DNA from 2 places in the Streptomyces sp. NBC_00354 genome. Region 2 is predicted to be linked to the other one. Evidence: riboswitches for the same ligand, from Rfam matches in the RefSeq annotation. Region 2 holds a riboswitch; the other holds the start of a gene.

Region 1 (15,611 bases), 1.2 Mb from region 2:
GGGTGGTGCCCGCGCAGGGCACCAGAGCGTCCGTCACCTGCGGGGAGTCGGCGAGCAGTTCGCGTACGACGGCCCCGGTGCGGCCGCCCGCGAAGCCGGTCGCGGTGACCTCGTGGCCGAGGGCGGCCAGCACGCGGGCGACGTTGAGGCCCTTGCCGCCGGGTCTCTCGGTCACGGCTGTGACCCGGTGCGTGGTGTGCGCGATCAGCTTCGGCACGTGGTGGGTGACGTCGAGTGCGGTGTTGAGCGTCACGGTCAGGATCATGGCAGGCCCCGGTCTCGGTGTGTGCCGGGATCATGCCAAACAGCAGTACGGGCGGCCCAGTCCCGCGGGCCGCCCGCCTGCCTCCCATACCCGCTCAGACCAGCGGATCCACGATCCATTCGCCGCGCCGCATGACGCCCTTGACGTCGAACTCCGCGTCCAGGACGACCAGGTCGGCGTACTTGCCCGGCTCCAGCGAGCCGACCTCGTCGTACAGGCCGATCAGCTTGGCGGGGTTCACGGAGATCGCCTGGACCACGGACTCGACGGGCAGCTTGTCCAGCGTCACCGACCGCTTGAACGCGGTGTCCAGGGTCAGCGTGGAGCCGGCGATCGAACCGCCCTCGACGAGGCGGGCCACGCCCTCCTTGACCTCGACCTCCAGCGGCCCGAGGTGGTAGATCCCGTCGCCGAAGCCCGCCGCGTCCATCGCGTCGGTGATCAGCGCCACGCGGTGCGCGCCCGCGTGGTGGAAGGCCAGCTCCAGCATCGCCGGGTGCAGGTGGGTGCCGTCGTTGATCAGCTCGACGGTGACCCGCTCGTCCTCGAGCAGCGCGGCGATCGGGCCGGGGGCGCGGTGCTCCATGCCGGGCATCGCGTTGTACAGGTGGGTGGCCACGGTCGCGCCCGCTTCGATGGCCTGGCGCGTCTGGTCGTACGTGGAGTCGGTGTGGCCGATCGCGGCGATGACCCCGTGCTCGGCCAGCAGCCGTACGGACTCCAGCCCGCCCGGGAGTTCGGTGGCGAGGGTGACCATGCGGGCGGCGCCGCGCGCGGCGTCGATCAGTTTGCGGACCTCGGCCGGGTCGGGGTCGCGCAGCAGCTCCTCCTTGTGCGCGCCCTTGCGGCAGGCGTTGATGAACGGGCCCTCGAAGTGGATGCCCGCGATCTCGCCCTGCTGGGTCAGCTCGGCGAGCAGCCCGGCGCGGCGGGCCAGTTCGTCGAGGTCGCCGGTGACGGTGGAGGCGACGAGCGTGGTGGTGCCGTGCTCGCGGTGGGTCCGTACGCCCTTCAGGACCTCCTCGGCGGTGCCGGAGGTGAAGGAGGCGCCGCCTCCGCCGTGGTTGTGCATGTCCACGAAGCCGGGGACGATCCAGTGCCCGGACAGGTCGACGGTGCTCGCGCCCTCGCCGGCGCTGCCGGCGATGCGCGCGCCGTCGACGATGACGCGGCCGCCCGCCACGGTCCCGGTGGGCAGCACCACCCTGGCGCCGGAGAGAACGGTGCTGTGTGCGCTTCCGGACATCAGGCAGGTACCTCCGTGGCGAGTAGGTCCCAGGCGAGCAGCCCTGCGCCCAGGCATCCGGCGGTGTCCCCGAGGGCCGCCGGAACGATGTCGGGCAGCCGCTGGAACGTCACGCGCTCCTCGACGGCCTTCCGTAGTGGTGTGAACAAGGTTTCCCCTGCCTCGGCGAGCCCGCCACCGATGATCAGAGTGCGCGGGTCCAGCAGGGTGATCGCGGTGACCAGGCCGTCGGCGAGGGCGCAGACGGCGGCCTGCCACACCTCGCGGGCGCGCGCGTCGCCGGACTCGACGGCCTTGGCGCAGTCGGCGGCGTCCGCGGCGGGGTCGCCGGAGGCGCTCGCCCAGGCGCGGCTCACGGCGGACGCCGAGGCGAGGGTCTCCAGGCAGCCGTACTGGCCGCAGCCGCAGGCGGGGCCGCCGGGGCGGACCACGATGTGGCCGATCTCGCCCGCGTAGCCGTGTGCGCCGGCCTCGATGCGGCCGGCGATGCCGATGGCGCCGGCGATGCCGGTGCCGAGGGGGACGAACAGGAAGCGGTCGGCGCCGCGGCCGGCGCCGATGCGGCCTTCGGCGAGTCCGCCCGTGCGGACGTCGTGGCCCAGGGCCACCGGGAGGGAGCCGAGCCGTCTGCTGAGCAGCTCGCGCATCGGTACGTCGCGCCAGCCCAGGTTCGCCGCGTAGACGGCGATCCCGTTCTCGGCGTCGACGATGCCGGGGACGGCGACGCCGGCCGCGGAAGCGGGCATGCCGAAGCGCTCGCGGCCGAGGTCCGACAGCTCGGCGGCGAACTCCAGGATCGTCTCGACGACGGCGTCGGGGCCCCGGTCGCGGCCGGTGGCGCGGCGCGCTTCGTGGAGCAGGGTGCCGTCGTCGGCGATGAGGGCGGCCTTCATCCCGGTGCCGCCCACATCGAGGGCGATGACGTGCTTCACGGCGTGTTTCACGGGTTTCACAGGTGACAGTCTCGCGTGCTCGGCGGGGAAAGGTCTAGTCCATTGGAAGGGATTGTTGAGCTGCCATACAAATTCGCGACCTCGGACGGGACACGAACCGGGCACGGTGCGTTTCCCGATGTGGACGAGCCGCCAAAGTGGTGTAGACCTTACGTGGATCGTACGTACAACAAGGGGTGGATCGAGAACTGTGAAGGGCCGTTACCTGAGCCTGGCCGCGACCGGAGCCGCGCTGGGCCTGACCGCCGTGGCGCTGACCGGCTGTGGAGCCGTGGGGAGTCTCACCGGGAACAACGAGGTGACCCTGCGGGTCGTGGCGGCCGACTACGGGGACAATCCGCAGAACTCCTCGTCGGGGTACTGGAAGGACCTCGCCGCAGGCTTCGAGAAGGACCACCCCGGCGTCAAGGTCGAGGTCAGCGTCTACTCCTGGTCCGAGGTCGACGCCAAGGTCGCGGCGATGGTCAAGGCCGGCAAGGCCCCCGACGTCGCCCAGATCGGCGCCTACGCCGACTACGCGGCCGCCGGCAAGCTGTACACGGCGGACGAGCTGCTCTCCGTCACCACCGAGGCCGACTTCCTGGCGCCGCTCGCGGACGCGGGCAAGGTCAGGCGGGTCCAGTACGGCATGCCGTTCGTGGCCAGCACCCGCCTGCTCTTCTACAACGAGAAGCTGCTGACGGACGCCGGGGTCATCCCGAAGGACGCCAAGGGCGGCTGGCAGCCGAAGAGCTGGGCCGACCTGGAGGCCGCCGCGAAGAAGCTCAAGGCCGCGGGCGTGGCGACCCCCTTCGCGCTGCCGCTGGGCCGCGAGGAGGCGCAGGCCGAATCGATGATGTGGATGCTCTCCGGCGGTGGCGGCTACACCGACAACGAGGAGGCGTACTCGATCGACTCCCCGGAGAACGTCAAGACCTTCGAGTTCCTGCGCGACAAGATGGTCGGCCAGGGGCTGACCGGGCCGACGGAACCGGCGAAGACGGACCGCCGGGCCGCGTTCGACGCGTTCGCGCGGGGCGAGGTCGGCATGCTCAACGGCCACCCCACGCTGATCAAGCAGGCGGGGGAGAAGGGCGTGAAGTTCGGCATGGTGGCCATGCCGACCGCCGACGGGACCGAGCACCCGACGATGGGCGTCGCGGACTGGGTGATGGCCTTCAAGAACGGCCACCGCAAGGAGTCCGGGAAGTTCCTGGACTACCTGTACCAGGCGAAGAACGTGACGGCCTTCACCAACAAGTACGACCTGCTGCCGGTCACGACGAGCGGCTACCGGGCGACGGACGCCGGTACGGGGGGTGCCGCCCCGCAGCTGAAGACGTTCCTGCAGGCGCTGCCGAACGCCCGGCTCTACCCCGTCGGCAAGAAGTCCTGGGCCGGGGTGAGCGAGGACGTCAAGCAGAACATCGGCAAGAGCGTGCAGCCGGGCGGGCAGCCCGCGAAGGTCCTCGAGGACATCGCGGAGGCGGCGCGCAAGGCCGACGCCCACTGACCCGCGGGCCGGCCGGCCGCGGGCGCCCGCCGCTCGGCGGAGGGCGCCCGGTGGCTGTCGGAGGGCGGCGTTAATCTGGCGGTATGACGGACGACGGGAGCCCGGACGGGAGGCCGGACGAGGGGCTGGACGAGGGGCCGGACGAGGGGCTGACGGCCGCCGAGGCCGCGGTTCTCGCGTACGAGGGACGCACCTGGCCCGGGCCCGGGGCCAAGGAACGGGCCATACGGGAAGGGCTGGGGATGACCCCGGTCCGCTACTACCAGCTGCTCAACGTGCTGATGGACGACCCGCGGGCGCTGGCCCACGCGCCCGGCACCGTCAACCGGCTCCGCCGCATCCGCGAAGCCCAGCGGGCCCGGCGCTGACGCATCGGCGCCCACGGGCCCGCCGCGCGCCGTAGCCGTGGCCCGGCAGGGCCGTTAGGGTCGTCCGTATGGGGAGCCATCCGCACAGCCTGCCGATGCCCGTCACCACCGCCGGACGCGAGGGACTCGAAGCCCTCCTCCGCGCACCCCGCCGTTCCGTGGTCGCGCTCGACTTCGACGGCACCCTCGCCGAGATCGTCCCGGACCCGGACCAGGCGCGGGCCCACCCGGGAGCCGTCGGGGCGCTGGCCGCGCTGGCCCCGGAGGTGTCTTCGGTGGCCGTGATCACCGGCCGCCCGGCGGGGGTCGCGGTGCGCTACGGGGGCTTCGCCGGGGCTGCCGGCCTGGAACACCTGGTGGTCCTCGGCCACTACGGGGCCGAGCGGTGGGACGCGGTGAGCGGCATCGTGCACACCCCGGCCGAGCACCCGGGAGTCGCCGCCGTACGGGCGGAGCTGCCCGGATTCCTGGACTCCATCGGAGCCTGGCGCGGTACGTGGATCGAGGAGAAGGGCCGGGCGCTGGCCGTGCACACCCGGCGCGCCGAGGACCCGGAAGCGGCCTTCGCCGCGCTGCGCGAGCCGCTGGCCGAGCTGGCGGCGCGGCACGGGCTGATGGTGGAGCCGGGGCGGGCGGTGCTGGAGTTGCGGCCGCCGGGGATGGACAAGGGCGTGGCCCTGACCGAGTACCTGGCGGAGACGGGTGCCGAGGCCGTGCTGTACGCGGGGGACGACCTGGGCGACCTCGCCGCGTACGCCGCCGTGGAGAAACTGCGGACCGACGGCATGCCGGGGCTGCTGGTGGCCAGTGGCTCGGCCGAGGTTCCCGAGCTCGCCTCCCGGGCCGACCTCGTCCTGAACGGCCCGCAGGAGGTCGTCGCCTTCCTGGCCACCCTGGCCGAAGCCATCCGCTCCGCGAGCCCGACGCCGTAACCGCTGCGCGGGGCGGGGAGAAGGCCCCGCCCCGCGCAGCGGTTGCCGTCACGCCTCGCGGAGGGCGTCCAGTTGGGCCGTGAACCAGGCCGTCGGGGGGAGGGCCGTGGCCGCCAGGGCCAGGCGTTTCGTGCGCTCGGCACGCTCCTCGGCCGGCATGGCCAGGGCGGCGTGCAGCGCATCGGCCGTCTCCGACACGTCGTACGGGTTCACGGTCAGCGCGTCCTCACGGAGCTCCAGGTACGCCCCCGCCCCGGTCGACAGCACCAGCACGCACCCCGCGTCCGAGACCACCGGGATCTCCTTCGCCACCAGGTTCATCCCGTCCCGCACCGGGTTCACCAGCGCCACGTCCGCCAGCCGGTACGCCGCCAGGGAGCGCGCGAAGTCGTCCTTCACCGACACCAGCACCGGCTGCCAGTCCTCCGTGCCGAACTCCTCGTTGATCCGCTCCGCCAGTTCCCGCACCGCCTCCGTGTACGACCGGTACACCGCCAGGTCCTGCCGGGACGGGTAGGCCGAGGCCAGGTGGACCACCCGGCCCCGCCATTCGGGGTGCTCGGTGAGCAGCTCCCGGTACGCCAGCAGCCCCCGCACGATGTTCTTCGACAGCTCGGTCCGGTCCACCCGGACGATCGTCCTGCGGTCCCCGGTCTCCGCCCGCAGCGCCGCCAGCTTGTCGTTCACCTCCGGCCGGTGCGCCAGCGCCCGCAGTTCGTCGCCGTCCACGCCCAGCGGGTACACGGCCACGGTCGTCCGCCGGTGCCGTACCGGGCCCCTCGTCATCTTCTCGATGTACGGCGCGTCCCTCGGGTCCACCCCGGCCGCCGTCTTCGGCTCCGCGATGCCCCGCTCGTCGTCCAGCTGCGCCGCGGTCATGAAGCTGTGCGCCCACGCCCACGTGTGGAAGCCCACCACGTCCGCCCCGAGCATGCCCCACATCAGCTGCGCCCGGACGTCGTCGGGGAGCATGTCCAGGAACTCGCGCGAGGCCCACGGGGTGTGCGTGAAGTGGCTGATCTTCAGGTCCGGCCGCAGTTCCCGCAGCTCACCCGGGACCAGCGCCAGGTGGTAGTCCTGCACGAGCACCGCCGCGCCCTCGCCGGCCTCCTGTGCCAGCGCCATTGCGAAGGCGTGGTTGTAGGCGACGTACGACTCCCACTGCCGCCGGAACTGCGCGTCGAAGACCGGCTCGCGCGGGATGTCGTAGAGGTGGTGGTGCGTGAACCACAGCACCGAGTTCGCGATGCCGTTGTACGCGTCGTCGTACGTGGTGGGATCGATGTCCAGCATCCGGACACCGGGTTCGGAGACACCGCGGCGGACCGCCTCCCGGTCCGCCTCCGACAGCGCCGCGCAGATCCACAGCGCCTCCGGCTGCCGGGCGAGGGCGGCGGAGAGGCCGGACACGAGCCCGCCCCCGCCGCGCCGGGCCGTGAGGGTGCCGTCGTCGGAGAGAAGGTAGGAGAGCGGGCCGCGGTTCGCTGCAACGAGTACCTGGGAAGCCATGCGGCGAACCTAGCCCGGGGCCTGCCCGCTCAAACGTCAGTTCCCTCACGCCACCCTGCGGCCGGAGTACTCCTTGACCTCGGCCATCGGCGGCCGCTCCTCGGTGTCCACGGCGTACGTCCGCGGTACGAACCCGTTCGGCCCGCGCTCGAACTGCGTCAGCTCCGGCCGTACGAGATGCCCGCGCGAGAGCCGCAGCTGCGCCGTGCGGTAGATCGCCGCGGCCATCCGGCCCAGTGCCTGGCCGTCCTGATGGCGGTGGAGCCGTACGCCGACGTCCACCTGGGCCAGCGCGTCCAGCCCGACGGTGTGCAGCGCGTCCACCAGCAGGCCCAGCTCGACGCCGTACCCGACGGGGAAGGGCAAACGTTCCAGCAGGGAGCGGCGCACGGCGTACTCGCCGCCCAGCGGCTGGACGAAGCCGGCCAGCTGCGGCCAGTGGAGATTGAGGAGCGGCCGGGCGACGAGCTCGGTGACCCGGCCCCCCTGACCGGGGGAGCCCCCCAGAGGGCGGTCGTACATCGCCTTGACGAACTGCACGTCCGGCTCAGTCAGCAGCGGGCCGACGATCCCGGACACGAAGGCGGAGGAGAAGTCCCGCAGGTCGGCGTCCACGAAGCAGACGATGTCGCCGGTGGTCACCAGCAGCGAGCGCCACAGCACCTCACCCTTGCCGTGCACGGCCGGGATCCGCGGCAGGATGTCGTCGCGGTGCACCACACGGGCACCCGCCTTCGCGGCCACCTCGGCCGTCCGGTCGGTGGAGCCTGAGTCGACCACCACCAGTTCGTCGACCAGCGGCACCGGCAGCCCGTCGATCAGATCGCGACGGATCACCTCGACGATGGCGCCGACCGTCTCCTCCTCGTCGAGCGCGGGCAGGACGACGCTGACCGTGGTGCCTGCCGCCCGCTTGGCGGAAAGCAGCTGGTCGAGCGGTCGGTCGGCCGCGGACCAGGAGCGGTCCGCAAACCAGCGCTCCACCTCTTCCAGCACGTTCGGCACTCCCTGTTTCCTCATTCGTCCTCGGCGGGTTTCAGCCGAAAAGTGATCCATCTCGCGGTTCGGACGGCTGTCTCAACCACCCGGACCTTCCGTTACAGTCTTGAACAACGCGAAGGACCACCGCATGCCGGGGGTCCCCGCGTACAAACGCCCGGACGCGCCATGGAGTGCGCGACCCGGTGCCATACCGCTCATCCAGAGGGGCAGAGGGACACGGCCCGTTGAAGCCCCGGCAACCCTCCAGTCGGTTCTCGCGCCAGCTTGCAGCAGCGAGGTCCCCGGCTAGGGAAGGTGCCAATTCCGTCTCATGGCGAAGTGCGCCATGGGGAAGATGAGGAGAAAGGGCCTCGCCATCATGGCTGCACAGACTGTTGCCACCTCTGTCGATCTCGGACCTGCCACCGGCCTCTCGTGTCGTGAGTGCGGTACCCGCTTCGAGCTCGGACCCATCTTCGCCTGCGTCGAATGCTTCGGACCTCTGGAAGTCGCCTACGACCTTCCCACCGGGGACCCGGAAGCCCTGCGCGCCGCGATCGAGGCCGGCCCGAACAACATCTGGCGCTACGCCCCGCTGCTGCCCGTCCCCGCGGACGTGGCCTCCAAGCCCAGCCTGAACCCGGGCTTCACCAAGCTCGTGGACGCGGCCAACCTGGCCAAGGAGCTCGGCGTCACCGGCAAGCTGTACGTCAAGGACGACTCCGGCAACCCGACGCACTCCTTCAAGGACCGCGTCGTGGCCATCGCCGTCGAGGCCGCCCGCGCCTTCGGCTTCACCACCCTGTCCTGCTCCTCCACCGGCAACCTGGCCGGCGCCGTCGGCGCCGCGGCCGCCCGGGCCGGCTTCCGCTCCTGCGTGTTCATCCCGCACGACCTCGAGCAGGGCAAGGTCGTCATGGCCGGTGTGTACGGCGGCGACCTGGTCGGCATCGAGGGCAACTACGACGACGTCAACCGTTTCTGCTCCGAGCTCATCGGCGACCCGCTGGGCGAGGGCTGGGGCTTCGTCAACGTCAACCTGCGCCCGTACTACGGCGAGGGTTCCAAGACGCTCGCGTACGAGATCTGCGAGCAGCTCGGCTGGCAGCTGCCCGACCAGATCGTGATCCCGATCGCGTCCGGCTCGCAGCTGACGAAGATCGACAAAGGTCTGCAGGAGCTGATCAAGCTCGGCCTGGTCGAGGACAAGCCGTACAAGATCTTCGGCGCCCAGGCCGAGGGCTGCTCCCCGGTCTCGACCGCGTTCAAGGCCGGCCACGACGTGGTCCGCCCGCAGAAGCCGAACACCATCGCCAAGTCGCTGGCCATCGGCAACCCGGCCGACGGCCCGTACGTCCTGGACATCGCGCGCCGCACCGGCGGCTACGTCGAGGACGTGACCGACGAGCAGGTCGTCGAGGCGATCAAGATCCTCGCGCAGACCGAGGGCATCTTCGCCGAGACCGCGGGCGGCGTGACCGTCGGCGTGACCAAGAAGCTCATCGAGAACGGGCAGCTCGACCCGGCGCTGACCACGGTGGTCCTGAACACCGGTGACGGCCTCAAGACCCTGGAGGCGGTGGCCGCGGACAGCGGACAGACCGCCACCATCCGCCCGAGCCTGGACGCGTTCCGCGCCGCCAACCTCGCCTGATCTCCCCCTGACACCCGGAAAGGCAGTAGCGCCCATGAGCGTCAACGTCCGCATCCCCACCATCCTGCGCACCTACACCGGCGGCCAGGCCGAGGTCACCGCCGAGGGCGCGAACCTCTCCGAGGTCATCGCGTCCCTGGAGGCGAACCACCCGGGCATCTCCGCGCGCGTCCTGGACGACCAGGGCAAGCTGCGCCGCTTCGTGAACGTCTACGTCAACGACGACGACGTGCGTTTCGAGGGCGGCCTGGACGCGGTGACGCCGGACGGCGCGGGCGTCTCGATCATTCCCGCCGTCGCCGGCGGCTGCTGATACGCGAAAGCCCAGAATTGCTCCCTCCGCTAAAAGCGGAGGGGGCAATTCTGCTTGGTTGGGCGCGGTAGGGTTGGGGAAGTCCCCTCCGCTGTTCTTGCCAGCCGCATATGAGCGGGTCGAGCGAGGGTTGACATTGAGTCAATATGCAAGTGCGGTATGGGGCTTTGGCGAGATATGCCGGGTCCGAGTTGCCCGGCAATATGCCAAATTTTCACTCTATTTCAATGTATCCCCGTGTCCAGATTTCTCGTCGGATTGACCTGTTGCAGACAGCAGCGGTGCAGATACATTCAGCCCCGGTCGAGGCGTTCCGGCGCAAGTTCTGACCCGGGACCGCGAAGTGCGGTCCTGCGCAAGGGCCAGTAATAGGGGAGTTAGGCATGGCTCAGGGCACCGTCAAGTGGTTCAACGCGGAGAAGGGCTACGGCTTCATCGCGGTCGACGGTGGTGCGGATGTGTTCGTCCACTACAGCGCCATCCAGATGGACGGGTACCGCACCCTTGAAGAGGGTCAGCGGGTCGAGTTCGAGATCTCGCAGGGCCAGAAGGGTCCGCAGGCGGACATGGTCAAGCTCGCCGTCTAGCCCCGGCGCGATCGACCACCGACGCATACACATGAAGGGCCCGCATCCTTGAGGAGGGATGCGGGCCCTTCGTGCTGCCCCGTGCTGCCCCCCGTGCCGCCCCCGTGCCGCCCCGTGCTGCCCCCGTGCCGCCCCGTGCTGCCCCCGTGCCGCCCCTCGTGCCGGGGCCCGGCGTTCCCTCAAGCCGCTTGCACTCGAGGGGGTCGAGTGCTAATCATTGGCGTTAGCACTCTCGTGCCGAGAGTGCTACTACACAGGACCGGGTCGGTGAGGCCCGCAGGGTCCGGCGGGAAGGAACCGCCGGGCACGCAGGCCGTCCGTCGCGGGCGCGGGCGCGGTCCGGAGCAATCCAACCCTCCCCACGCGCCGGCGGCGCAGGGGGAACCCCAGTCCTGGAGGACCACTTCAGATGGCCAAGATCATTGCGTTCGACGAGGAGGCCCGGCGCGGTCTCGAGCGCGGGATGAACCAGCTCGCCGACGCCGTCAAGGTCACCCTTGGCCCCAAGGGTCGCAACGTCGTCCTTGAGAAGAAGTGGGGCGCCCCCACGATCACCAACGATGGTGTCTCCATCGCCAAGGAGATCGAGCTCGAGGACCCGTACGAGAAGATCGGCGCCGAGCTGGTCAAGGAAGTCGCCAAGAAGACGGACGACGTCGCCGGCGACGGTACGACCACCGCCACCGTTCTCGCCCAGGCGCTCGTCCGCGAGGGCCTGCGCAACGTGGCCGCCGGTGCGAACCCGATGGCCCTCAAGCGCGGCATCGAGAAGGCCGTCGAGGCCGTCTCCGCCGCCCTGCTCGACCAGGCCAAGGACGTGGAGACCAAGGAGCAGATCGCTTCGACCGCCTCCATCTCCGCCGCCGACACCCAGATCGGCGAGCTCATCGCCGAGGCCATGGACAAGGTCGGCAAGGAAGGCGTCATCACGGTCGAGGAGTCGCAGACCTTCGGTCTGGAGCTCGAGCTCACCGAGGGCATGCGCTTCGACAAGGGCTACATCTCGGCGTACTTCGCCACCGACATGGAGCGTATGGAGGCGTCCCTGGACGACCCGTACATCCTGATCGTCAACTCCAAGATCGGCAACGTGAAGGACCTCCTTCCGCTGCTCGAGAAGGTCATGCAGTCCGGCAAGCCGCTGCTGATCATCGCCGAGGACGTCGAGGGCGAGGCCCTGTCGACCCTGGTCGTCAACAAGATCCGCGGCACCTTCAAGTCCGTCGCCGTCAAGGCCCCGGGCTTCGGCGACCGCCGCAAGGCCATGCTCGGCGACATCGCCATCCTCACGGGCGGCACGGTCATCTCCGAGGAGGTCGGCCTCAAGCTCGAGAACGCGGGCCTGGACCTGCTCGGCCGCGCCCGCAAGGTCGTCATCTCCAAGGACGAGACCACGATCGTCGACGGCTCCGGTGACAGCGACCAGGTTCAGGGTCGCGTCAACCAGATCCGCGCCGAGATCGAGAACTCCGACTCGGACTACGACCGCGAGAAGCTCCAGGAGCGCCTCGCGAAGCTGGCCGGCGGCGTGGCCGTCATCAAGGCCGGCGCCGCGACCGAGGTGGAGCTCAAGGAGCGCAAGCACCGCATCGAGGACGCCGTCCGCAACGCGAAGGCTGCCGTCGAGGAGGGCATCGTCGCCGGTGGTGGCGTGGCCCTGCTCCAGGCCTCCGCGGTCTTCGAGAAGCTCGACCTGTCGGGTGACGAGGCGACCGGCGCCAACGCCGTGAAGCTCGCCCTGGAGGCCCCGCTCAAGCAGATCGCCGTCAACGGTGGTCTCGAGGGTGGCGTCGTCGTGGAGAAGGTCCGCAACCTGACCGTCGGCTGGGGCCTGAACGCCGCGACCGGCGAGTACGTGGACATGATCGCCGAGGGCATCATCGACCCGGCGAAGGTCACGCGCTCTGCCCTGCAGAACGCCGCGTCCATCGCCGCGCTGTTCCTGACGACCGAGGCCGTCATCGCCGACAAGCCCGAGAAGGCCGGTGCCCCCGCGGGCGGCGGCATGCCGGGTGGTGACATGGACTTCTGATCGACCTCTGGTTGATCGGCTGTTCTTCGACCGAGGGCGGCACTCCCCGTACAGGGGGGTGCCGCCCTCGGGCGTTCCCGGACGGTTTCAGAAGCCGGTGGTGTCGATCGCGAAGTCGAACGGCTCCGGGACGTGCAGGGGCTTGCCGAAGGACACCGTCGTACGGGAGCGGTATCCGTGCGGGGAGGGGTCCCAGAAGCAGGTGATCTCCGAGTCCTGCATGTCGACGACCAGGTAGACGGGCACGAGCCGGCCGTACACGTCGAGCTTCTCGTTCCAGTCCGCGTCCCTGGTGGAGACGGACGTGAACTCTCCGACCAGCGACAGCGCCGCTCCGTCCGCGTGCAGCCCCTCCTCTTCGAAGGCCGCCTCATCCGCGACGTACAGGTCGGGTCCGTAGCCGCGCTCCGCTGCCGGGAACCGGAAGAGGAAGGGTGACGTGTCTGCGAAGTGTCCCTTGGGGACATGGGCCTGGAGCTGCTCGCGCAGCAAACGCATGCGACGCGAGTAGCGCAGCTTGGAGAACGGCGACACGATGATCTTCCCCCGGATGAGCTCGGCCTTGAAGCCGTCTGGCGTGTTCATCTCCGCAACCGTGCGCAGGAGCGTCTCGAATGTCGGCGGTGCCGCCTGCTCTATCGGTGTGGCCCGTTCAATCATGATCGTCACCGTTGTCCTCCGCGTGGCGTGCCGTGCACTGGGCGTGAGCCCCGTTCCAGGCTAGCGGCGCGCGGGTGGCCGCGCCCGGGTGGCGAGACGGATCACCACCCAACAGGGCGGTTTGGTTGACTGGGGGGATGAGCGAGCTGTTCGTGAAGATCTGCGGGTTGAAGACCGCGAACGACGTAGACGTGGCCGTGGCCGCCGGGGCCGATGCCGTCGGGTTCGTCTTCGCCGCCGGGAGTCCCCGCACGATCGACGCCGCCGCGGCGCGGGAGCTCGCGGCGCGGGTGCCGGCCGGGATGCTGACCGTCGGGGTCTTCCGCGGGCAGCCGGTCGAGGAGGTCCGGCGGCTGACCGAGGAGAGCGGCGTACGGGGAGTCCAGCTCCACGGGGACGAGGGCCCGGAGTACTACGAGGCGCTGCGCGCTGAGGGGCGGATCCTGCTGCGGGCCACCGCCGAGCACGTGAAGCGCTGCGGGGAGTACGGGGAGGACCTGCTGCTGCTCGACGCGCCCGACCCCGGCTCCGGCAAGCCGTGGAACTGGGGCTCCGAGGAGTTCACCGCCCCCGGGGGCCACTGGCTGCTGGCCGGCGGACTGACCCCGGGGAACGTCCGGGAGGCCGTGGAGACCACCGGCGCCTGGGGCGTGGACGTGTCCAGCGGGGTGGAGCGGGAGCGCGGGGTGAAGTCCCCCGACCTGATCCGTGCCTTCATCGAGGCCGCCCGGGGCTGACCGGGCACCCAGGGCACCAGGACGCGTCCGGGCGATCAGCTGACCGCCCCGTGGCCGGTTGCCCCTCGCCCACGCCGCACAGGTTAAAGATCAAGTTAGGGCCTGTCCTTCCTGTGGTCGGAGCTCTGGTCGGCTTTCTCCGGGAACGGCTCCCATGGTCAGATCCCGCCCCTGTCGCGTAAGGTTCCCCTGGCAGTATCACCTATTACCATTCAAGGGGGCGGGCGGCGATGCCGGAGACCAGGCTCGGTGAGCTCGTGCGGATGTGGATCGACGGCTGGGTCGTCTCCCGCGGCAGCTCGGACCCGATCGACGAGCCGTGGGGGTGGACGATCGACGTCGGGCAGCCCAAGCACGTGGCCCGGCACGTGCTGCCGGAGCCCACCGAGGCCGACGTACGCAAGATCGTCGCCGCTACGAGCGCGCCCGGGACGTGGCTGAAGCTGTTCGCCGAGGAGCAGGCGGTCCTGCCCTGGGTCGGGCCGGGCTGGCGGTGCGACAGCCCGGGTTTTCTGATGACTTGTCATCTTGCGCCGGAGAGCCCTGATTTGCCGGCCGGTTACACGCGCACCAGCTGGACCCGGGGCGGCGTCAGCCGAGTGCTGGTCCGCACGCGCGACGGGCACTTCGCCGCCCGCGGACAGATCGCCCGTGCCGGCACCCATGTCGTGGTCGACCAGGTCGAGACCGCCGCCGAGCACCGGCGCAAGGGCCTCGGCGGCCTGGTGATGCGCACGCTGCAGAGCACCGCGTACGAGGCCGGTGCAAGGACGGGTCTCCTCGTCGGCACGCCCGAGGGCCGGGCGCTCTACTCCTCGCTCGGCTGGACCACGCGCTCCCCGATGACGAGCCTCTGGTACGAGCCGACGGACGCCGCCCGGTGAGCTGAACAAGGCAGTGACCGGCCGGACCAGGCTAGGCGGCCCCGGCCGAGGCGGTGCCGTCCTCCTCGACGGTCTCGACGCCCGGCAGCGCCTGCAGGGCCGCGACCTGGCCGGGGTTGAGCCGGGCGGCGAAGCCGTGCAGGGCGGTGCGGTACACGTGGACCGGGGTGACGCCGACCAGCCGCGCCACGTCGGCCGGGTCGAGGTCCCTCCGTACGGTGACGATGTACGAGGGGTGGTCGACGGGCGCCGTGTACGGCGCGGGCTCGCGCACGGTGGCGCCGGCCGCCGACACGGGCAGGGCGGAGAACACGGCCAGTACGGCGACGGCTGCGGGCAGGGCCCGGCTCGGACGGGTGCGCATGGGGCGACGCCATCACGTACAACGGCGCAGGTCAACGACGTCCGCCGGGGTGGCGGGGGCACCAGGGGCGCACCGGCCGTGTGCTCCCTAGTGTGGGGGCGGGCCATACGGGTGATCTTGCTGGTGGCCCGTCGGCCGTGCGGGCCGGGACCGCGTGCGGCACGGGCTTGACGCCGCAGGGGATAGCCCTTTCTGCAGCTTGTGCGACAGCACGTGTTGACGCGGGCGCCGGAGGATCGGCCGGGCGGGGGGCGGCGGTTCAGGACGCGCCGGGGTGGCACCGATGGAACGGAAGGCCGCCCCCGCAGAGGCACTCGTCCTCGTCGGGGCGGCTCATTCATGCCGGCCTTCCGTCCCGCCCCCTTCAGGGAGTTCCTTCCATGCGCCTGCTCGCACGCCTGGCGGCCGCCGCCCTCCTCACCGTGCCCCCGGTCGCGGCCGGCACGGCCGCCGCCGATACCCCGGAGCCGACCCCGGTACCGCTGCACACCTCCGCGAACGCCGTGCCCGGCAAGTACATCGTGACGCTGGAGAAGGGGGTGGACGCGGCGAAGGCCGCGACGAAGCTCGGCCTGAAGCCGTCCTTCGTCTACACCTCGGCGCTGAACGGCTTCGCGGTCCCGCTGACGCCGCT
Region 2 (15,611 bases):
CAGATCGGCGCGCCCGACGTGGCGTTCCCGCGGCTGAACATGTTCGCGTACTGGCTGTACCTCTTCGGCTCGACCATCGCGGTGGCCGGCTTCGTCACGCCGAACGGCGCCGCCGACTTCGGCTGGTTCGCCTACTCCCCGCTGTCCGACGCGGTCCGCTCGCCGGGCATCGGCGCCGACATGTGGATCATGGGTCTGGCCTTCTCGGGCTTCGGCACGATCCTCGGCTCGGTCAACTTCATCACCACGATCATCTGCATGCGCGCCCCCGGCATGACGATGTTCCGCATGCCGATCTTCACCTGGAACGTGCTGCTGACCGGTGTCCTGGTCCTGCTCGCCTTCCCGGTGCTGGCCGCCGCGCTGTTCGCGCTGGAGGCCGACCGCAAGTTCGGTGCGCATGTATTCGACGCCTCGAACGGCGGAGCATTGCTCTGGCAACACCTCTTCTGGTTCTTCGGGCACCCAGAGGTGTACATCATCGCGCTACCGTTCTTCGGAATCGTCTCCGAGATCATCCCGGTCTTCTCCCGCAAGCCGATGTTCGGTTACATCGGTCTGATCGGTGCGACGATCGCGATCGCCGGCCTCTCCGTGACCGTGTGGGCCCACCACATGTACGTCACCGGCGGTGTGCTGCTGCCGTTCTTCTCCTTCATGACCTTCCTGATCGCGGTACCGACCGGTGTGAAGTTCTTCAACTGGATCGGCACCATGTGGAAGGGCTCGCTGTCCTTCGAGACTCCGATGCTCTGGACGATCGGCTTCCTGGTCACCTTCACCTTCGGTGGTCTGACCGGCGTCATCCTGGCCTCGCCCCCGATGGACTTCCACGTCTCCGACTCGTACTTCGTCGTCGCGCACTTCCACTACGTCGTCTTCGGCACCGTGGTGTTCGCGATGTTCGCCGGCTTCCACTTCTGGTGGCCGAAGTTCACGGGCAAGATGCTGGACGAGCGCCTCGGCAAGATCACCTTCTGGACGCTGTTCATCGGCTTCCACGGCACGTTCCTGGTGCAGCACTGGCTGGGCGCCGAGGGCATGCCGCGTCGTTACGCGGACTACCTCGCGGCCGACGGCTTCACCGCCCTGAACACGATCTCGACGATCAGCTCGTTCCTGCTGGGCATGTCGATGCTGCCGTTCATGTACAACGTCTGGAAGACGGCGAAGTACGGCAAGAAGATCGAGGTCGACGACCCGTGGGGCTACGGCCGTTCGCTCGAGTGGGCGACGTCCTGCCCGCCGCCGCGGCACAACTTCCTCACCCTGCCGCGGATCCGTTCCGAATCCCCGGCGTTCGACCTGCACCACCCTGAGATCGCGGCCCTCGACCACCTCGAGGACCACAGCGTCGCCGCCAAGGCCGTCACCGGCGGCAAGGAGGCCGACAAGTGAAGATCCAGGGCAAGATGTTCCTCTGGCTCTCCTTCTTCATCCTGATCATGGCCGTCGTGTACGGCGTGTGGTCGAAGGAGCCCGTCGGAACCACCGCGCTCTTCCTGGCCTTCGGCCTGAGCGTCATGATCGGCTACTACCTGGCCTTCACGGCCAAGCGCGTCGACGAGATGGCCCAGGACAACCTGGAGGCCGACGTCGCCGACGAGGCGGGCGAGCTGGGGTTCTTCGCCCCGCACAGCTGGCAGCCGCTCTCGCTGGGCATCGGCGGTGCGCTCGCGTTCATGGGCGTCATCTTCGGCTGGTGGCTCATGTACTTCTCGGCCCCGATCATCGTGATCGGCCTGTGGGGCTGGGTGTACGAGTACTACCGCGGTGAGAACCAGAACCAGTAGCACCGCAAGCAGAACGAAGACCAGGGGCCCGGACATCTCCAACGGAGGAGTCCGGGCCCCTCGTTTGCAGTCACCCCGCGCGCAGTAATGGTCATACCTTCATAGCGTTGGCTCCATGAAGCACTCACCGCGTCTTAGGACGGTACTCAGCTGCTCCGTGCTGGTCGCGTCCCTGGGGGCCGGCGCCACCGCCTGCGGGCCCGGAGACAACCCGCTGTCAGCCCGCCCGTACGACGCGGGCGACCAGGTCGTCTTCAACCAGCCCCCCGGCGGCCGGCCCCTCGACCCCGAGAAGCCCTTGGAGATCACCGCCAAGGGGACCGGCCGCAACCGGATCACCGACGTGTCCGCCGTCGACGCCCAGGGCCGCAGGCTCGCCGGCGAGCTGAGCGCCAAGGGCGACCGATGGCACAGCACCGCCCCGATGGCCGCCGGCGCCCATTACACGGTCCTGGTGAACACCGAGGACGAGCGCGGGGCTCCAGGGCAGCGCAGGCTGACGTTCAAGACCACTCCGGCCAAGCAGGTCCTGAAGGTCGAATTCGGGCCGGACGAGGGCAAGTACGGCGTCGGGCAGCCCATCACGGCCGAACTGAACGAGCCCCTCACGGACAAGGCCGCCCGCGCGATCGTGGAGCGGGGCCTGGTCGTCGACACCCCGCCGGGCGTCGAGGGCGCCTGGCACTGGGTGGACGACAAGCACCTGCACTTCCGCCCGAAGGATTACTGGCCCGCCCACTCCGCCGTCTCCGTACGGAGCAATCTGGAGGGCATCAAGATCTCCGACGAGTTCCACGGGGCCGCCAGCAAGCCGCTGGCGCTGGAGATCGGGGACCGGGTCGAGGTCACCACCGACGCGTCCTCGCACTACCTCACGTTCGAGCGCAACGGAGAAGTGATCAACACCATTCCGGTGACCACCGGAAAGCCCGGCTTCTCCACCCGCAACGGGGTCAAGGTGGTCCTCGGCAAGCAGTACTTCGTCCAGATGCGCGGCGACACCGTCGGCATCGGCGGTAGCGAGTACTACAACCTGCCCGTCTACTACGCGACCCGCGTCACCTGGAGTGGTGAATACGTGCACGCCGCGCCGTGGTCCGTGGGCTCGCAGGGCTACGAGAACGTCAGCCACGGCTGCACCGGCATGAGCACGGGCAACGCCGCCTGGTTCTACGAGAACATCACCGAGGGCGACATCGTCCGGGTGATCAACAGTATCGGCGACGACATGGAGCCCTTCGGCAACGGCTTCGGCGACTGGAACCTGGACTGGAAGGAGTGGCGCGAGGGCAGCGCCCTCCTCAAGGGCACCCAGGAAGGCCGCAGTCCGATCGACAAGGCCCGCCTGCGGCCGACGGTCTAAATGGGGTCGGCTTCGCCTCCGGGGCCGCTGGTGTCGGCTCCAGGCGGGCGTGCGTCCTCGAAAACCGCTCGTTCCTCGCGGTTTCCTCCGGGCGCTCGCCCGCCTTCGCCGACGCGGCCCCTTCGGCTCAGCCGACCCGTGCAGGCTTCGGCCGGGCACGAGCGGTGGTGTCCCCCTGACGGGAGCCGAAAGGGTGCGGTCAGGAGGAGTTGGCGGCGAGGCGGGGGCGCAGCAGGCCCGCCAGGGCGTCCGCGAACTCCACCGGGTCGACCGGCAGGGTCACCGCCGCGTCCGCACGGCTCCAGGTGGCCAGCCAGGCGTCCTGCGGACGCCCCATCAGCAGCAGCACAGGCGGGCATCGGAAGATCTCGTCCTTGATCTGCCGGCACACACCCATGCCCCCGGCCGGAACCGCCTCGCCGTCCAGCACGCACACGTCGATCCCGCCCGCGTCCAGCTCGCTCAGGACGGCCGGGAGCGTGGCGCATTCCACGAACTCGACCGGCGGCAGGTCCGCGGCCGGCCTGCGCCCGGCCGCCAGCCGCACCTGCTCCCGGGTGCTCGCATCGTCGCTGTAGACCAGAACCCGTGCAGTCGACCGCATTTCGTTCCTCCACGGTGCCGTGAATAACGTTGATGTTGCGCGGGATGCTACTCCGTCCGACCCGGTGTCAACATCGGTTCGGACAGCCCCGCCGATGAACGCGCCGGGCCGATCTGATGGGCCGTTCGGGCCTTGCACACGCCCCTGACACTCCGAACGGCACCCCCCGGGGTGAGGGCGGGATAAGCGACCGACATAATGTCGGTCGTGGCGACAGCAACGACAGTAGATACCGGGCACGCGCACCCGACGGTCAACCGGCCGAACCTCGTCAGCGTCGGAACCATCATCTGGTTGAGTTCCGAGCTGATGTTCTTCGCGGCCCTCTTCGCGATGTACTTCACCCTGCGATCCGTGACAGGTGCCGAGTACTGGGCAGAGCAGGCTTCGGCCTTGAATCTGCCCTTCTCGGCGACGAACACGACGATCCTGGTGCTTTCCTCCCTCACCTGCCAGCTCGGCGTATTCGCCGCAGAGCGCGGTGACGTGAAGAAGCTCCGGTCGTGGTTCATGATCACGTTCGTCATGGGTGCGATCTTCATTGGCGGCCAGGTGTTCGAGTACACCGAGCTGGTCAAGCACGAGGGCATGAGCCTCTCGTCCGGTCCGTACGGCTCCGTGTTCTACCTGACCACCGGGTTCCACGGTCTGCACGTGACGGGCGGTCTCATCGCCTTCCTGCTGGTCCTCGGCCGGACGTACGCGGCCAAGAGGTTCACCCACGAACAGGCCACGTCGGCCATCGTCGTGTCCTACTACTGGCACTTCGTCGATGTCGTCTGGATCGGCCTCTTCGCGACGATCTACCTGATCAAGTAGCGAACACGTCACCGGGCGAGACCCGGCACTCCATCCAGAAACACCGACGCAGAAGATCCTGACACCGGGGTAATCCGTGAAAAAGCTCTCCGCACGACGACGCCATCCGCTGGCGGCGGTCGTCGTTCTACTCCTCGCGCTGGCGGCCACCGGGGGGCTGTACGCCGCCTTCGCCCCCGCGGGCAAGGCGCAGGCCGATGAAACCGCCCAGTCCCTCGCCATCGAGGAGGGCAAGAAGCTCTACGCCGTGAGCTGCGCAAGCTGCCACGGAACCGGCGGTCAGGGTTCCACTGACGGCCCCAGCCTGGTAGGCGTCGGCTCCGCGGCCGTCGACTTCCAGGTGAGCACGGGCCGCATGCCCGCCCAGCAGCCCGGCGTGCAGGTGCCGAAGAAGCCGGTCGTCTTCGACCAAGCGCAGACCGACCAGCTCGCCGCCTACATCGCCTCCCTCGGCGCCGGCCCGATCGTGCCGACCGAGAAGCAGTACGACCCGGCGGGCGCCGACATCGCCAGGGGTGGTGAGCTCTTCCGCAACAACTGCGCGCAGTGCCACAACTTCACCGGCGAGGGCGGCGCACTGACGAACGGCAAGTACGCCCCCAACCTCGAGGGCGTCGAGCCGAAGCACATCTACGAGGCCATGCTCACCGGCCCGCAGAACATGCCCTCCTTCCCGGACAGCACCATGCCGACGAAGGAGAAGAAGGACATCATCGCGTACCTCCAGCACGTCAACGGCGATAAGTCGACCAGCCCCGGTGGCCTCGATCTCGGCGGCCTCGGCCCCGTCTCCGAGGGTCTGTTCGGCTGGATCTTCGGTCTGGGTGCGCTGATCGCTGTCGCCGTCTGGGTCGCGGCCCACACCGCTAAGGCCAAGAAGTCATGAGTAGCCAAGACATTCCCGAAGAGAAGCACCTGCCGAGCGAGCAGGGCGACGCGCACCACGGTGGCGTAGCAGTCGCGGACGACCCGTTCGCCGACCCGGGCCTGCCGGTCCACAAGCCCCGTATCCAGGACATCGACGAGCGGGCCGCGAAGCGCTCCGAGCGCACCGTGGCCATGCTGTTCACGCTGTCGATGCTGGCCACGATCGGCTTCATCGCCTCGTACGTGACCATCCCGGTCGACAAGATCGTCTACATCTTCCCGATCGGGAAGGTGAGCGGGCTCAACTTCGCCCTCGGCATGACCTTGGGCGTCGCCCTCTTCTGCATCGGCGCGGGCGCGGTCCACTGGGCCCGCACCCTGATGTCCGACGTGGAGGTCGCCGACGAGCGCCACGAGATCGCGGCGCCGCCGGAGGTCAAGGCGAAGGTCCTGTCGGACTTCGCCGACGGTGCGAACGAGTCCGCCATCGGCCGCCGTCCGCTGATCCGCAACACGATGCTGGGCGCGCTGGCCATGCTGCCGCTGTCCGCCGTCATGATCATGCGCGACCTGGGCCCGCTGCCCGAGGACAAGCTGCGCCACACGGTGTGGGCCAAGGGCAAGCTGCTCATCAACGACAACACGCTGGAGCCGCTGCGTCCCGAGGACGTGCAGGTCGGTTCGCTGACCTTCGCCAGGCCCGAGGGCCTGGAGGAGGAGCAGCACGACTTCCAGACGCAGATCGCCAAGGCCGCCCTGATGATCGTCCGCATCAAGCCGGAGGACATCAAGGACAAGCAGGAACTCGAGTGGTCCCACGAGGGCATCGTGGCCTACTCGAAGATCTGCACCCACGTCGGCTGCCCGATCAGCCTGTACGAGCAGCAGACGCACCACGTGCTCTGCCCGTGCCACCAGTCCACTTTCGACCTCTCCGACGGCGCCCGTGTCATCTTCGGCCCGGCCGGCCACGCGCTTCCGCAGCTGCGGATCGGCGTGAACGGCGAAGGCTTCCTCGAGGCGCTCGGCGACTTCGAAGAGCCCGTCGGTCCTGCATTCTGGGAGCGCGGATGAGCACTGCCACCGATTCGAAGCGCAAAGCGCCGGCCGGCGAGCGGGTAGCCGACTGGGCCGACGGACGCCTGGGCATCTACAGCCTGGCCAAGTCCAACATGCGCAAGATCTTCCCGGACCACTGGTCCTTCATGCTGGGTGAGATCTGCCTCTACAGCTTCATCATCATCATCCTCACGGGTGTGTACCTGACGCTGTTCTTCCACCCGAGCATGAACGAGGTCGTGTACCACGGCTCGTACGTGCCGATGCAGGGCGTCCAGATGTCCGAGGCCTTCGCCTCGACGCTGGACATCAGCTTCGACGTCCGCGGTGGTCTGCTCATCCGGCAGATCCACCACTGGGCGGCCCTGATCTTCGTCGCGGGCATGCTCGTGCACATGATGCGCGTCTTCTTCACGGGCGCGTTCCGCAAGCCGCGCGAGGTCAACTGGATCTTCGGCTTCCTGCTGCTGGTCCTCGGCATGTTCACCGGTTTCACCGGTTACTCCCTGCCGGACGACCTGCTCTCGGGCACCGGTGTCCGCTTCATGGAGGGCGCGATCCTCTCCGTGCCGATCGTCGGCACGTACCTGTCGTTCTTCCTCTTCGGCGGCGAGTTCCCCGGCGGCGACTTCGTCGCGCGGTTCTACTCGATCCACATCCTGCTGCTGCCCGGCATCATGATGGGCCTGCTGGTGGCCCACCTGATCCTGGTCTTCTACCACAAGCACACCCAGTTCGCGGGTCCCGGCAAGACGAACAACAACGTCGTCGGCATGCCGCTGCTGCCGGTCTACATGGCCAAGGCCGGAGGCTTCTTCTTCCTGGTCTTCGGTGTCATCGCGGCCATCGCGGCGATCGCCTCGATCAACCCGATCTGGGCGCTCGGCCCGTACCGCCCGGACCACGTGTCCACCGGCGCGCAGCCCGACTGGTACATGGGCTTCTCCGAGGGCCTCATCCGTGCGATGCCCGGCTGGGAGATCAACCTCTGGGGCCACACGCTCGTCCTGGGCGTGTTCATCCCGCTGGTGATCTTCCCGCTGGTACTGGCCACGATCGCGGTGTACCCGTTCGTCGAGTCCTGGGTCACCGGGGACAAGCGCGAGCACCACATCCTGGACCGCCCGCGCAACGTCCCGACCCGCACGGCCTTCGGTGTGGCATGGCTGACGTGGTACGTCATCCTGCTGATCGCCGGTGGAAACGACATGTTCGCGCAGTACTTCCACCTGTCGATCAACAACATCACCTGGTTCGCCCGTATCGGCTTCTTCGTCGGCCCGGTCATCGCGTTCGTCATCACCAAGCGGATCTGCCTCGGCCTCCAGCGCCGGGACCGGGACAAGGTGCTGCACGGTCGCGAGACCGGCATCATCAAGCGCCTGCCGCACGGTGAGTTCGTCGAGATCCACGAGCCGCTGAATCAGGGCAAGCTGCACACGCTGACCGCGCACGAGCAGTACAAGCCGGTCGAGATCGGCCCGACGGTCGACGAGAACGGCGTCGAGCGCAAGGTCGGCCGTATGGAGAAGCTCCGCGCGAAGCTCAGCAAGGGCTACTACGCGGAGGACAGCCAGATTCCGAAGCCCACGGTGGAGGAGTACAAGGAGATCCAGAGCGGCCACGGCCACCACTGATCCCGCTTGAGGGACTGATTTCGGTCAGTCCTGGTGTCGCCACGGCGAGAGCCCCGTCCAGTGTCCGGACGGGGCTCTTTGCCGTCCCCGGGGCTGGATAGGCTGGAGCCCTGCCCATTCGACCTGGACCCCGACATCGGGTGGCCGACCAACAGCAGGAGCGGACCATGAACGTTGTGACCCCGGCAGGCGGCGACAGCGTGGCGGCCCGTGGCTGGCCGGGCGTCCTCGACGCCCTGCTGACCGGCCAGGACCTGCGCGCCGAGGAAACCGCCTGGGCCATGGACCGGATCATGCGCGGGGAGGCCACCGACGCCCAGATCGCCGGCTTCGTGGTGGCGCTGCGGGCCAAGGGGGAGACCGTCGCGGAGATCAACGGCCTCGTACGGTCCATGTACGGGCACGCCAACCTGATCGAGGTGCCGGGCCGGACGGTGGACATCGTCGGCACCGGTGGCGACGGGGCCAAGACCGTGAACATCTCGACGATGTCGTCGATCGTGGTGGCCGGTACGGGTGCCAAGGTGGTCAAGCACGGCAACCGGGCCGCGTCGAGCGCGAGCGGTTCGTCGGACGTGCTGGAGAAGCTCGGGGTCAACCTGGACCTCAGCCCGGCGCGGGTCGTCGAGGTCGCGGAGGAGGCCGGGATCACCTTCTGCTTCGCGGTCAAGTTCCACCCGGCGCTGCGTCACGTGGCCGCGGCCCGCAGGGAGCTGGGCATCCGGACCACCTTCAACTTCCTCGGCCCGCTGACCAATCCGGCGCGGGTACGGGCGCAGGCCACGGGCGTCGCGGACGCCCGGGTGGCCCCCATCGTGGCGGGCGTGCTGGCGGAGCGCGGCTCCTCGGCACTGGTGTTCCGCGGTGACGACGGCCTGGACGAGCTGACGACCACCGCCACCTCCCGGGTGTGGTGGGTCCGCGACGGCCGGGTGGACGAGCAGTCCTTCGACCCGCGCGACGTGGGCATCCCGCTGGTCGACGTCTCCGCGCTGCGGGGCGCGGACGCCTCGTACAACGCGGACGTCGCCCGCCGCCTGCTGGCCGGCGAGACGGGCCCGGTCCGCGACGCGGTGCTGCTGAACTCGGCGGCGGCCCTGGTGGCCCTGGACCCCGGCACGGGCTCCCTGGAGGACCAGATCCGCGCGGGCATCGCCCGGGCGGCGGAAGCCGTCGACTCGGGCGCCGCCCGGGCGGCCCTGGACCGCTGGGTGGCGGCCAGCAACGCGTAGCGGTACGAGAAAGGCGTGAAACAGGTGGCCCCGGTCCAGCATGCGGACCGGGGTCTTGCGCGTGAGGGATCTTGTGGCAGGATGCAGACCAGGTCACGAGTGACAGCGTTTAGGCCCCGGCTTGCTGTCCGGCAACCCTCCTTCCGTGGCGGGGTGCCCCGGGTGATGACCAGGTCGTAGGCAGAAAGGCCTACGGCAAGCGCGGATCCCTCGACACCAGGGGTCCTGGTCTCTCGAGGAGCGTTTTCCGTGAGCAAGCGAATGCGATAGGGCGACTCCGCCCCCTCTTCACCCTCCGCACGGCCCTCAGCCGTCCGTGCGTCGAGGCAACTCCCGTACCCCACCGCCGCATGCGCATCCGTGCATCCGTGCACCCGCGTACGGGCCGTCCGAAGCCATTCAGCCTGTCCCGCCGGGAGATACCGCCATGTCCACGTACCCGAACGCCGTCGCCACCGCCGCCGTGACCGCCCCCGTTGCCGCCCCTGCCGACCCCGCCTGTGCCGAGCCGCTGCCGGTCCTCGGCCGGGACGTCACCGTCCCCCTCGTCACCGGCGGCGAGGTCACGTACGCGGCCCTCGACTACGCGGCCAGTGCCCCCGCGCTCCAGCGGGTCTGGGACGACGTCGCCGCGTACGCCCCCTATTACGGCAGCGTGCACCGCGGCGCCGGGTACCTCTCCCAGCTGTCCACCGACCTGTTCGAGCAGAGCCGCGCCACGGTCGCCGAGTTCCTCGACTGCCGCCCCGCCGACCAGGTCGTCTTCACCCGGTCCACCACCGACTCGCTGAACCTGCTCGCCGCCGTACTCCCGGCCGGCTGCCAGGTCTTCGTCTTCGAGACCGAGCACCACGCCTCGCTGCTGCCGTGGGCCGACGCGCAGGTCACCTACCTCAACGCCCCGCGGACCCCGGCCCAGGCCGTCGAGACCCTCGAGCGGGCGCTGGCCGACCGTACTGCATCAATTGAAGAGGGCTACGGCCCGGCGCTGGTCTGCGTCACCGGCGCGTCCAACGTCACCGGCGAGCTGTGGCCGGTGAAGGAGCTCGCCGCTGCCGCGCACGCCCACGGCGCGCGGATCGTCCTGGACGCCGCCCAGTTGGCCCCGCACCACCCCGTCTCCGTGCAGGAGCTGGACGTGGACTGGGTGGCCTTCTCCGGGCACAAGCTGTACGCGCCGTTCGGCTCGGGCGTGCTGGCCGGCCGCGCGGACTGGCTGCAGCAGGCGGAGCCGTACCTGGCCGGCGGCGGCGCCTCCCGGAAGGTCGCCCGCCGCGCGGACGGCGGCGTCGACGTCGAGTGGCACACCACGGCCGCCCGCCACGAGGCCGGCTCCCCGAACGTCATCGGCGTGTACTCGATCGCCTCCGCCTGCAAGGCCCTGACCGAGGCGGGCTTCGACAGCCTCGTCGCCCGGGAGCGCCACCTGATCGCCAAGGTCCGCAGCGGCCTGGCGGAGGTTCCGGCGGTCCGGATCCTCTCCCTCTTCGGGGACGAGGCCCCGCGGGTCGGCGTCATCTCCTTCGTCGTGGACGGCTGGAACAGCTCGCACTTCGCGGCCGCGCTGTCGGCGGAGTACGGGATCGGCGTCCGCGACGGCCTGTTCTGCGCCCACCCGCTGGTCCGCACCCTGCTGGGCAGCGAGCCGCAGGCCCAGGGCGAGTGCGGAGCCCCCGAGGCGGCCCCGGGGGAGCGCTCGCTGAACGCGATCCGCGTCAGCTTCGGCGCGGGCACCCCCGACGAGCACGTCGACCGCTTCGTCCGCGCGGTCGGGGAACTCGTCGCCGACGGCGCCAAGTGGCAGTACCGCACGGAGGAAGGCCGCTGCGTGCCGGCCGTGTGACACGCATCCGCCGTGGCGGGGCGACCGGGTGAGGCAACCCCGGCGCCTCAAGCGCCGGCGGGGCTCGATGGGGCCCACCCGGGCCTCACAGGGAGAGCGGAGGCGGGGCGCGGCCGGACACCGGCAGGTGGGGTGGGGGCACTGCGGTGGTGAGTCGAGGACGAGAGGTCACCGCCGCCGGGTGCGGCTCTGATGCGGCCGGGATCCGCGAGCCGGGACGAACCGGGCAGCGCTACGCGTCGAGGCCGATGGCGAACGCGGCTTCCAGGTCGTGCTGGGAGTAGGTGCGGAACGCCACGTGCGTGTCCGTCGCCTCCACGCCCGGGATCTTGCTGATGCGGCCCGGGATGATGTCCGCCAGGTTCTCGTGGCGGGCCACGCGGACCAGCGCGATCAGGTCGTACGTCCCCGTGACGGAGTAGACCTCGCTGACGTTGTCCAGCGCGGCGATCGACTCGGCGATCTCGGGGATGCGGTCCACGCTGGTCTTGATGAGCACGATCGCGGTGATCACGGCTGGCTGTCTCCCTCGGTGGCCGTCGCTGGTCTCCTCACTCTAGTCGTACGCCGATACCGCACCCACGCGTAGACGAAGCCGAGCGAGAAGCCCACCACATGGGCCAGGTACGCCACCCCCGGGCCGCTGCCCGCGCGGTGCGCCGCCAGCCACTGGAGGCCGAACCAGAACAGCAGGACGATCCAAGCCGGGAAGCGCAGCGGCAGGAAGAGGAGGAACGGGAACAGGCTCGTGACCCTCGCCCGGGGGAACAGGCACAAGAAGGCCCCCAGCACCGCCGAGATCGCGCCCGACGCACCGACCAGGGTCTGGGCCGAGGAGGTGTTGGCCGCCGCGTACGCCGCCAGGGCCAGGTAACCCGTACAGACGTAGAAGGACAGGAATTCCGGTCGGCCCATCCGCTCCTGCGTCATCACGCCGAAGACGTGGAGGAAGAGCATGTTGCCGAGCAGGTGCAGCCAGCTGCCGTGCACGAACAACGCGGTGAGCGGGGTCAGCAGCGCCCGCGCCGACCCGGTGAACAGCTCGTCCGGGACCACCCCCCAGCGCCGGAAGTAGGCGGTCCCCGTCTCCAGTAACCGCTCGCCCGTGCCGTACGAGGGGTTCAGCCCCGAGGCCGGGCCGAGCAGGAACACCACGCAGCAGCCGGCGATCAGCACGTGGACGACCACCGGGCCCCGGACGGCCTCCCGGAGGGCCTGCCACCTTACGATCATGCGGTTGAGCATGACCCAAGCGGACCCACCCGGAGCACCGGCAGGCCGTAGGGTTACGTGCTGCGGTCCGCCGATTGACGCAGACGGCGGCTTTAATTGAAACAGTTACGAAGGAGAGAGCGGCCTGATGACGGTTCCCCTGCCGACCGACACCACCCGGTGGCGCTGCACGCTGTGCGGCAACCTCACGCGTTTCGACGTCACTCGTTCGTCGAAGGTCGTGGAGTACGTCCACCTGGATCTTGCCGGGGAGCCCAAGGTCGAGGAACGCGAGGTGGTCAATGAGACCATCGAGTCGGTCCGCTGCCGGTGGTGCAACGCGGTGGACCAGATCGAGCTCGTGGACAGGCCGGGCACGGACTCCTGACGGAGCCGGGCCCACAGGTAGATCACGGTAGGGGTGACGGATTGTGGAGCCAGCAAGCGGCGCTGAGCCGGCCGACGCGGCCGGCGACGCCGCAGAGGTGCTCGACCGCCCGCTGCCGGAAGGCGTGCGGCGCCGGGTCGTCGCGCTCGTCTCGGACGCCTTCGGCGGACTGACGGTCGCGGACCTCCCGGCGCAGCTGCGCCAGTACGCCCGGTTCACCCCGACCCGGCGCGCCAAGTTCGCGGGCAACGCCATGGCCGCGGCCGTGGAGGCGGATGCCGTCTTCCGGGGCCGCGTCGCCGAGAAGCTGCGCGAGGCGCAGGCCGAGCTGGCCGGTGCGCTGGAGTCCGGTGCGCCGCCCGCCGCCGCGGACCCGCTGGACGTGGCGGCCGCCGCGTACGTGCTGCGGCCGGTCGGCTGGGTCAAGCTGGTGGCCGCCGCCGGCGAGGAGGCGCAGCGCGCCGACGCCGAGCGGTTCGGCGAGGAGACCCGGCGCGAAATGGACCGGCTCCGCGAGGAACTGGCCCACGCACGGGACCTGCAGCGCCTCGGCGGCGAGCAGGTGCGGGCCGAGCTGGACGCGGCGCGCAAGGAAGCGGAATCGCTTCAGCGCAAGCTGCGCAGCGCCCAGAGTGATGTGAAGCGCGGCGAGGCGGCCCTGCGCAAGGTCACCGCCGAGATCGACGGGATCCGGGGCGAGGCGGCCGCACACGTGGCCGCCGCCGAGAGCGAGACCCGGCGGCTCAAGTCCCGCCTCGCGGAGGTCGAGGCGGCGCTGGAGAGCTCCCGCCGGGTCACCCGCGAGGGCCGCAGCGTCGAGGACATGCGGCTGCGGCTGCTGCTGGACACCGTGCTGGACGCGGCCCAGGGGCTGCGCCGCGAGCTGGCGCTGCCGCCGGTGTCGACGCGGCCGGCCGACACGGTGGACGCGGTGGAGCCGGGCCGGATGACCCCGAAGGACATCGCGGCGCGGGCCCTGTCGGAGACCGATCCGGCGCTGCTGGACCAGTTGCTGGCGCTGCCCCAGGCCCATCTGGTGGTCGACGGCTACAACGTGACCAAGACCGGCTATCCGACGATGCCGCTGGAGAAGCAGCGGCTGCGGCTGCTGGGCGGGCTGTCGATGCTGGCCGCGCAGACCGGCGCGGAGATGACCTGTGTCTTCGACGGCGCGGAACTGGCGGCCCCGGTGCTGCTCGCGCCGCCGCGCGGGGTGCGCGTGCTGTTCTCGAAGGCCGGTGTGACGGCGGACGAGCTGATCCGCCAGCTGGTGCGCGCGGAGCCCCCCGGCCGGCCCGTGGTCGTGGTCTCCACGGACCGCGAGGTGGCCGACGGGGTGGCGAAGGCCGGTGCCCGGCCGGTGGCGTCCGCTTTGTTGCTGAAGCGGCTTTCGCGCGTTTCGTAACTCGTCGACGGAATGCCCGATTTGGCATGGCCGACAGGGAACGTACCGTCAAGTGCCCTGCACAGAGCGTGGGCTGTAGGTAAAGAACCTGGTCGGCAAGCGATTTTTTTCTCGACAGGATTTGAACTGATCACAGCCGGGTCACTAGGGTCTGGTCAAACCTTCGTGCGGTAGATCACTCATTCGGGGTGGCGGCGAAGGTGTCGCCGAGTTGTGTTCCTTCGGCGGCTCCAGGAAGAAGGAGCTCGCCTTCGTGGCGTCCCACCGTCGACCCAAGCAGCCGACCCGCACTCGTGTGACCGTGCTCACCGTCACGGCAGCCGCGGCCGTCGCCCTCTCCGCACACGGCGCCTCCGCCGCTCCGGCCCAGCCGAGCAAGGACGAGGTCAAGGCCAAGGTCGACTCGCTCTACGAAGAGGCGGAGCAGGCCACCGAGAAGTTCAACGGGGCCAAGGAGCGCCAGGAGAAGCTCGAGAAGGAGATAGGCCAGCTCCAGGACCAGGTCGCCCGCGGCCAGGACGAGCTCAACCAGCTGCGCACCACGCTGGGTTCGATGGCCAGCGCCCAGTACCGCACCGGCGGCATGGACCAGTCCGTCGCCCTCTTCCTCTCCGGCGACCCCGAGACCTACCTCGACAAGGCCTCCACCCTGGAGCAGTTGAGCGGCAAGCAGGTCGAAGCGGTCCAGAAGATCCAGGCCAAGCAGCGCTCGCTCGCGCAGCAGCGCCAGGAGGCCTCCGGCAAGCTCGCGGACCTCGACGCCACCCGCAAGGAGCTCGGCGAGAAGAAGAAGGCCTCGCAGGACAAGCTCGCCGAGGCCCAGGCCCTCCTCAACACCCTGACCGCGCAGGACCGCGCGGCCCTCAAGGACGAGGACACCCGCGCCAGCCGCAGCGACAGCGACCGCGCCGACCTCGGCAACGTCAAGGCCTCGGGCCGCGCCGGCGCCGCCCTGGCGGCCGCCAAGACCAAGCTGGGCAGCGCGTACGTCTCCGGCGCGACCGGCCCGAGCGCCTACGACTGCTCGGGGCTGACCCAGTGGGCCTACAAGCAGGCCGGCGTCAGCATCACGCGCACCACCTACACCCAGGCCAACGACGGCACGCGCATCGGCAAGAGCCAGCTGCAGCCCGGCGACCTGGTGCTCTTCTACTCGGACCTGCACCACGTCGCCCTGTACGCGGGCAACGGCATGGTCCTGCACGCCTCCAACCCGCGCGGCGGCGTCAAGTACGAGTCCATCAACAACATGCCGTTCCAGTTCGGCGTCCGCATCGGCTGACCCTCCCGGGTCTCCCTCGCGGGACGCGCCGTACACCGCCCATCCGGGCGAATTCCGCGGCCCCGCTGTGACCACACGCCCCGCCGGTGACCTGCGTCTCCGGCGGG

The links. Region 2 has a riboswitch for S-adenosylmethionine ahead of OHT74_RS27540 (aminotransferase class V-fold PLP-dependent enzyme). Riboswitches for the same ligand answer to the same signal wherever they lie in the genome.
Region 1: it holds a riboswitch for S-adenosylmethionine, as region 2 does, so the genes downstream of both, thrC (threonine synthase) here and OHT74_RS27540 (aminotransferase class V-fold PLP-dependent enzyme) in region 2, are expected to answer to the same signal.

Annotation. Positions count from the first base shown of each region.
Region 1 is NZ_CP107983.1:4,754,484-4,770,094, forward strand. It holds gene OHT74_RS21745 (1-phosphofructokinase family hexose kinase) at 1-265, opposite strand, end outside; gene nagA (N-acetylglucosamine-6-phosphate deacetylase) at 360-1,511, opposite strand; gene OHT74_RS21755 (ROK family protein) at 1,511-2,443, opposite strand; gene OHT74_RS21760 (extracellular solute-binding protein) at 2,655-3,956, shown strand; gene OHT74_RS21765 (DUF3263 domain-containing protein) at 4,040-4,324, shown strand; gene otsB (trehalose-phosphatase) at 4,393-5,256, shown strand; gene OHT74_RS21775 (alpha,alpha-trehalose-phosphate synthase (UDP-forming)) at 5,305-6,765, opposite strand; gene OHT74_RS21780 (glucosyl-3-phosphoglycerate synthase) at 6,811-7,761, opposite strand; SAM riboswitch class I at 7,959-8,108, shown strand; gene thrC (threonine synthase) at 8,126-9,400, shown strand; gene OHT74_RS21790 (MoaD/ThiS family protein) at 9,435-9,713, shown strand; gene OHT74_RS21795 (cold-shock protein) at 10,097-10,300, shown strand; gene groL (chaperonin GroEL) at 10,710-12,332, shown strand; gene OHT74_RS21805 (Uma2 family endonuclease) at 12,420-12,917, opposite strand; gene OHT74_RS21810 (phosphoribosylanthranilate isomerase) at 13,130-13,729, shown strand; gene OHT74_RS21815 (GNAT family N-acetyltransferase) at 13,960-14,613, shown strand; gene OHT74_RS21820 (protease inhibitor I9 family protein) at 14,645-14,977, opposite strand; gene OHT74_RS21825 (S8 family peptidase) at 15,358-15,611, shown strand, end outside.
Region 2 is NZ_CP107983.1:5,999,744-6,015,354, forward strand. It holds gene ctaD (aa3-type cytochrome oxidase subunit I) at 1-1,398, shown strand, start outside; gene OHT74_RS27500 (cytochrome c oxidase subunit 4) at 1,395-1,793, shown strand; gene OHT74_RS27505 (L,D-transpeptidase) at 1,909-3,156, shown strand; gene OHT74_RS27510 (hypothetical protein) at 3,356-3,760, opposite strand; gene ctaE (aa3-type cytochrome oxidase subunit III) at 3,959-4,579, shown strand; gene qcrC (cytochrome bc1 complex diheme cytochrome c subunit) at 4,656-5,465, shown strand; gene qcrA (cytochrome bc1 complex Rieske iron-sulfur subunit) at 5,462-6,520, shown strand; gene qcrB (cytochrome bc1 complex cytochrome b subunit) at 6,517-8,142, shown strand; gene trpD (anthranilate phosphoribosyltransferase) at 8,310-9,374, shown strand; SAM riboswitch class IV at 9,466-9,582, shown strand; gene OHT74_RS27540 (aminotransferase class V-fold PLP-dependent enzyme) at 9,802-11,217, shown strand; gene OHT74_RS27545 (Lrp/AsnC ligand binding domain-containing protein) at 11,450-11,731, opposite strand; gene OHT74_RS27550 (rhomboid family intramembrane serine protease) at 11,728-12,450, opposite strand; gene OHT74_RS27555 (hypothetical protein) at 12,578-12,817, shown strand; gene OHT74_RS27560 (NYN domain-containing protein) at 12,858-14,222, shown strand; gene OHT74_RS27565 (C40 family peptidase) at 14,476-15,504, shown strand.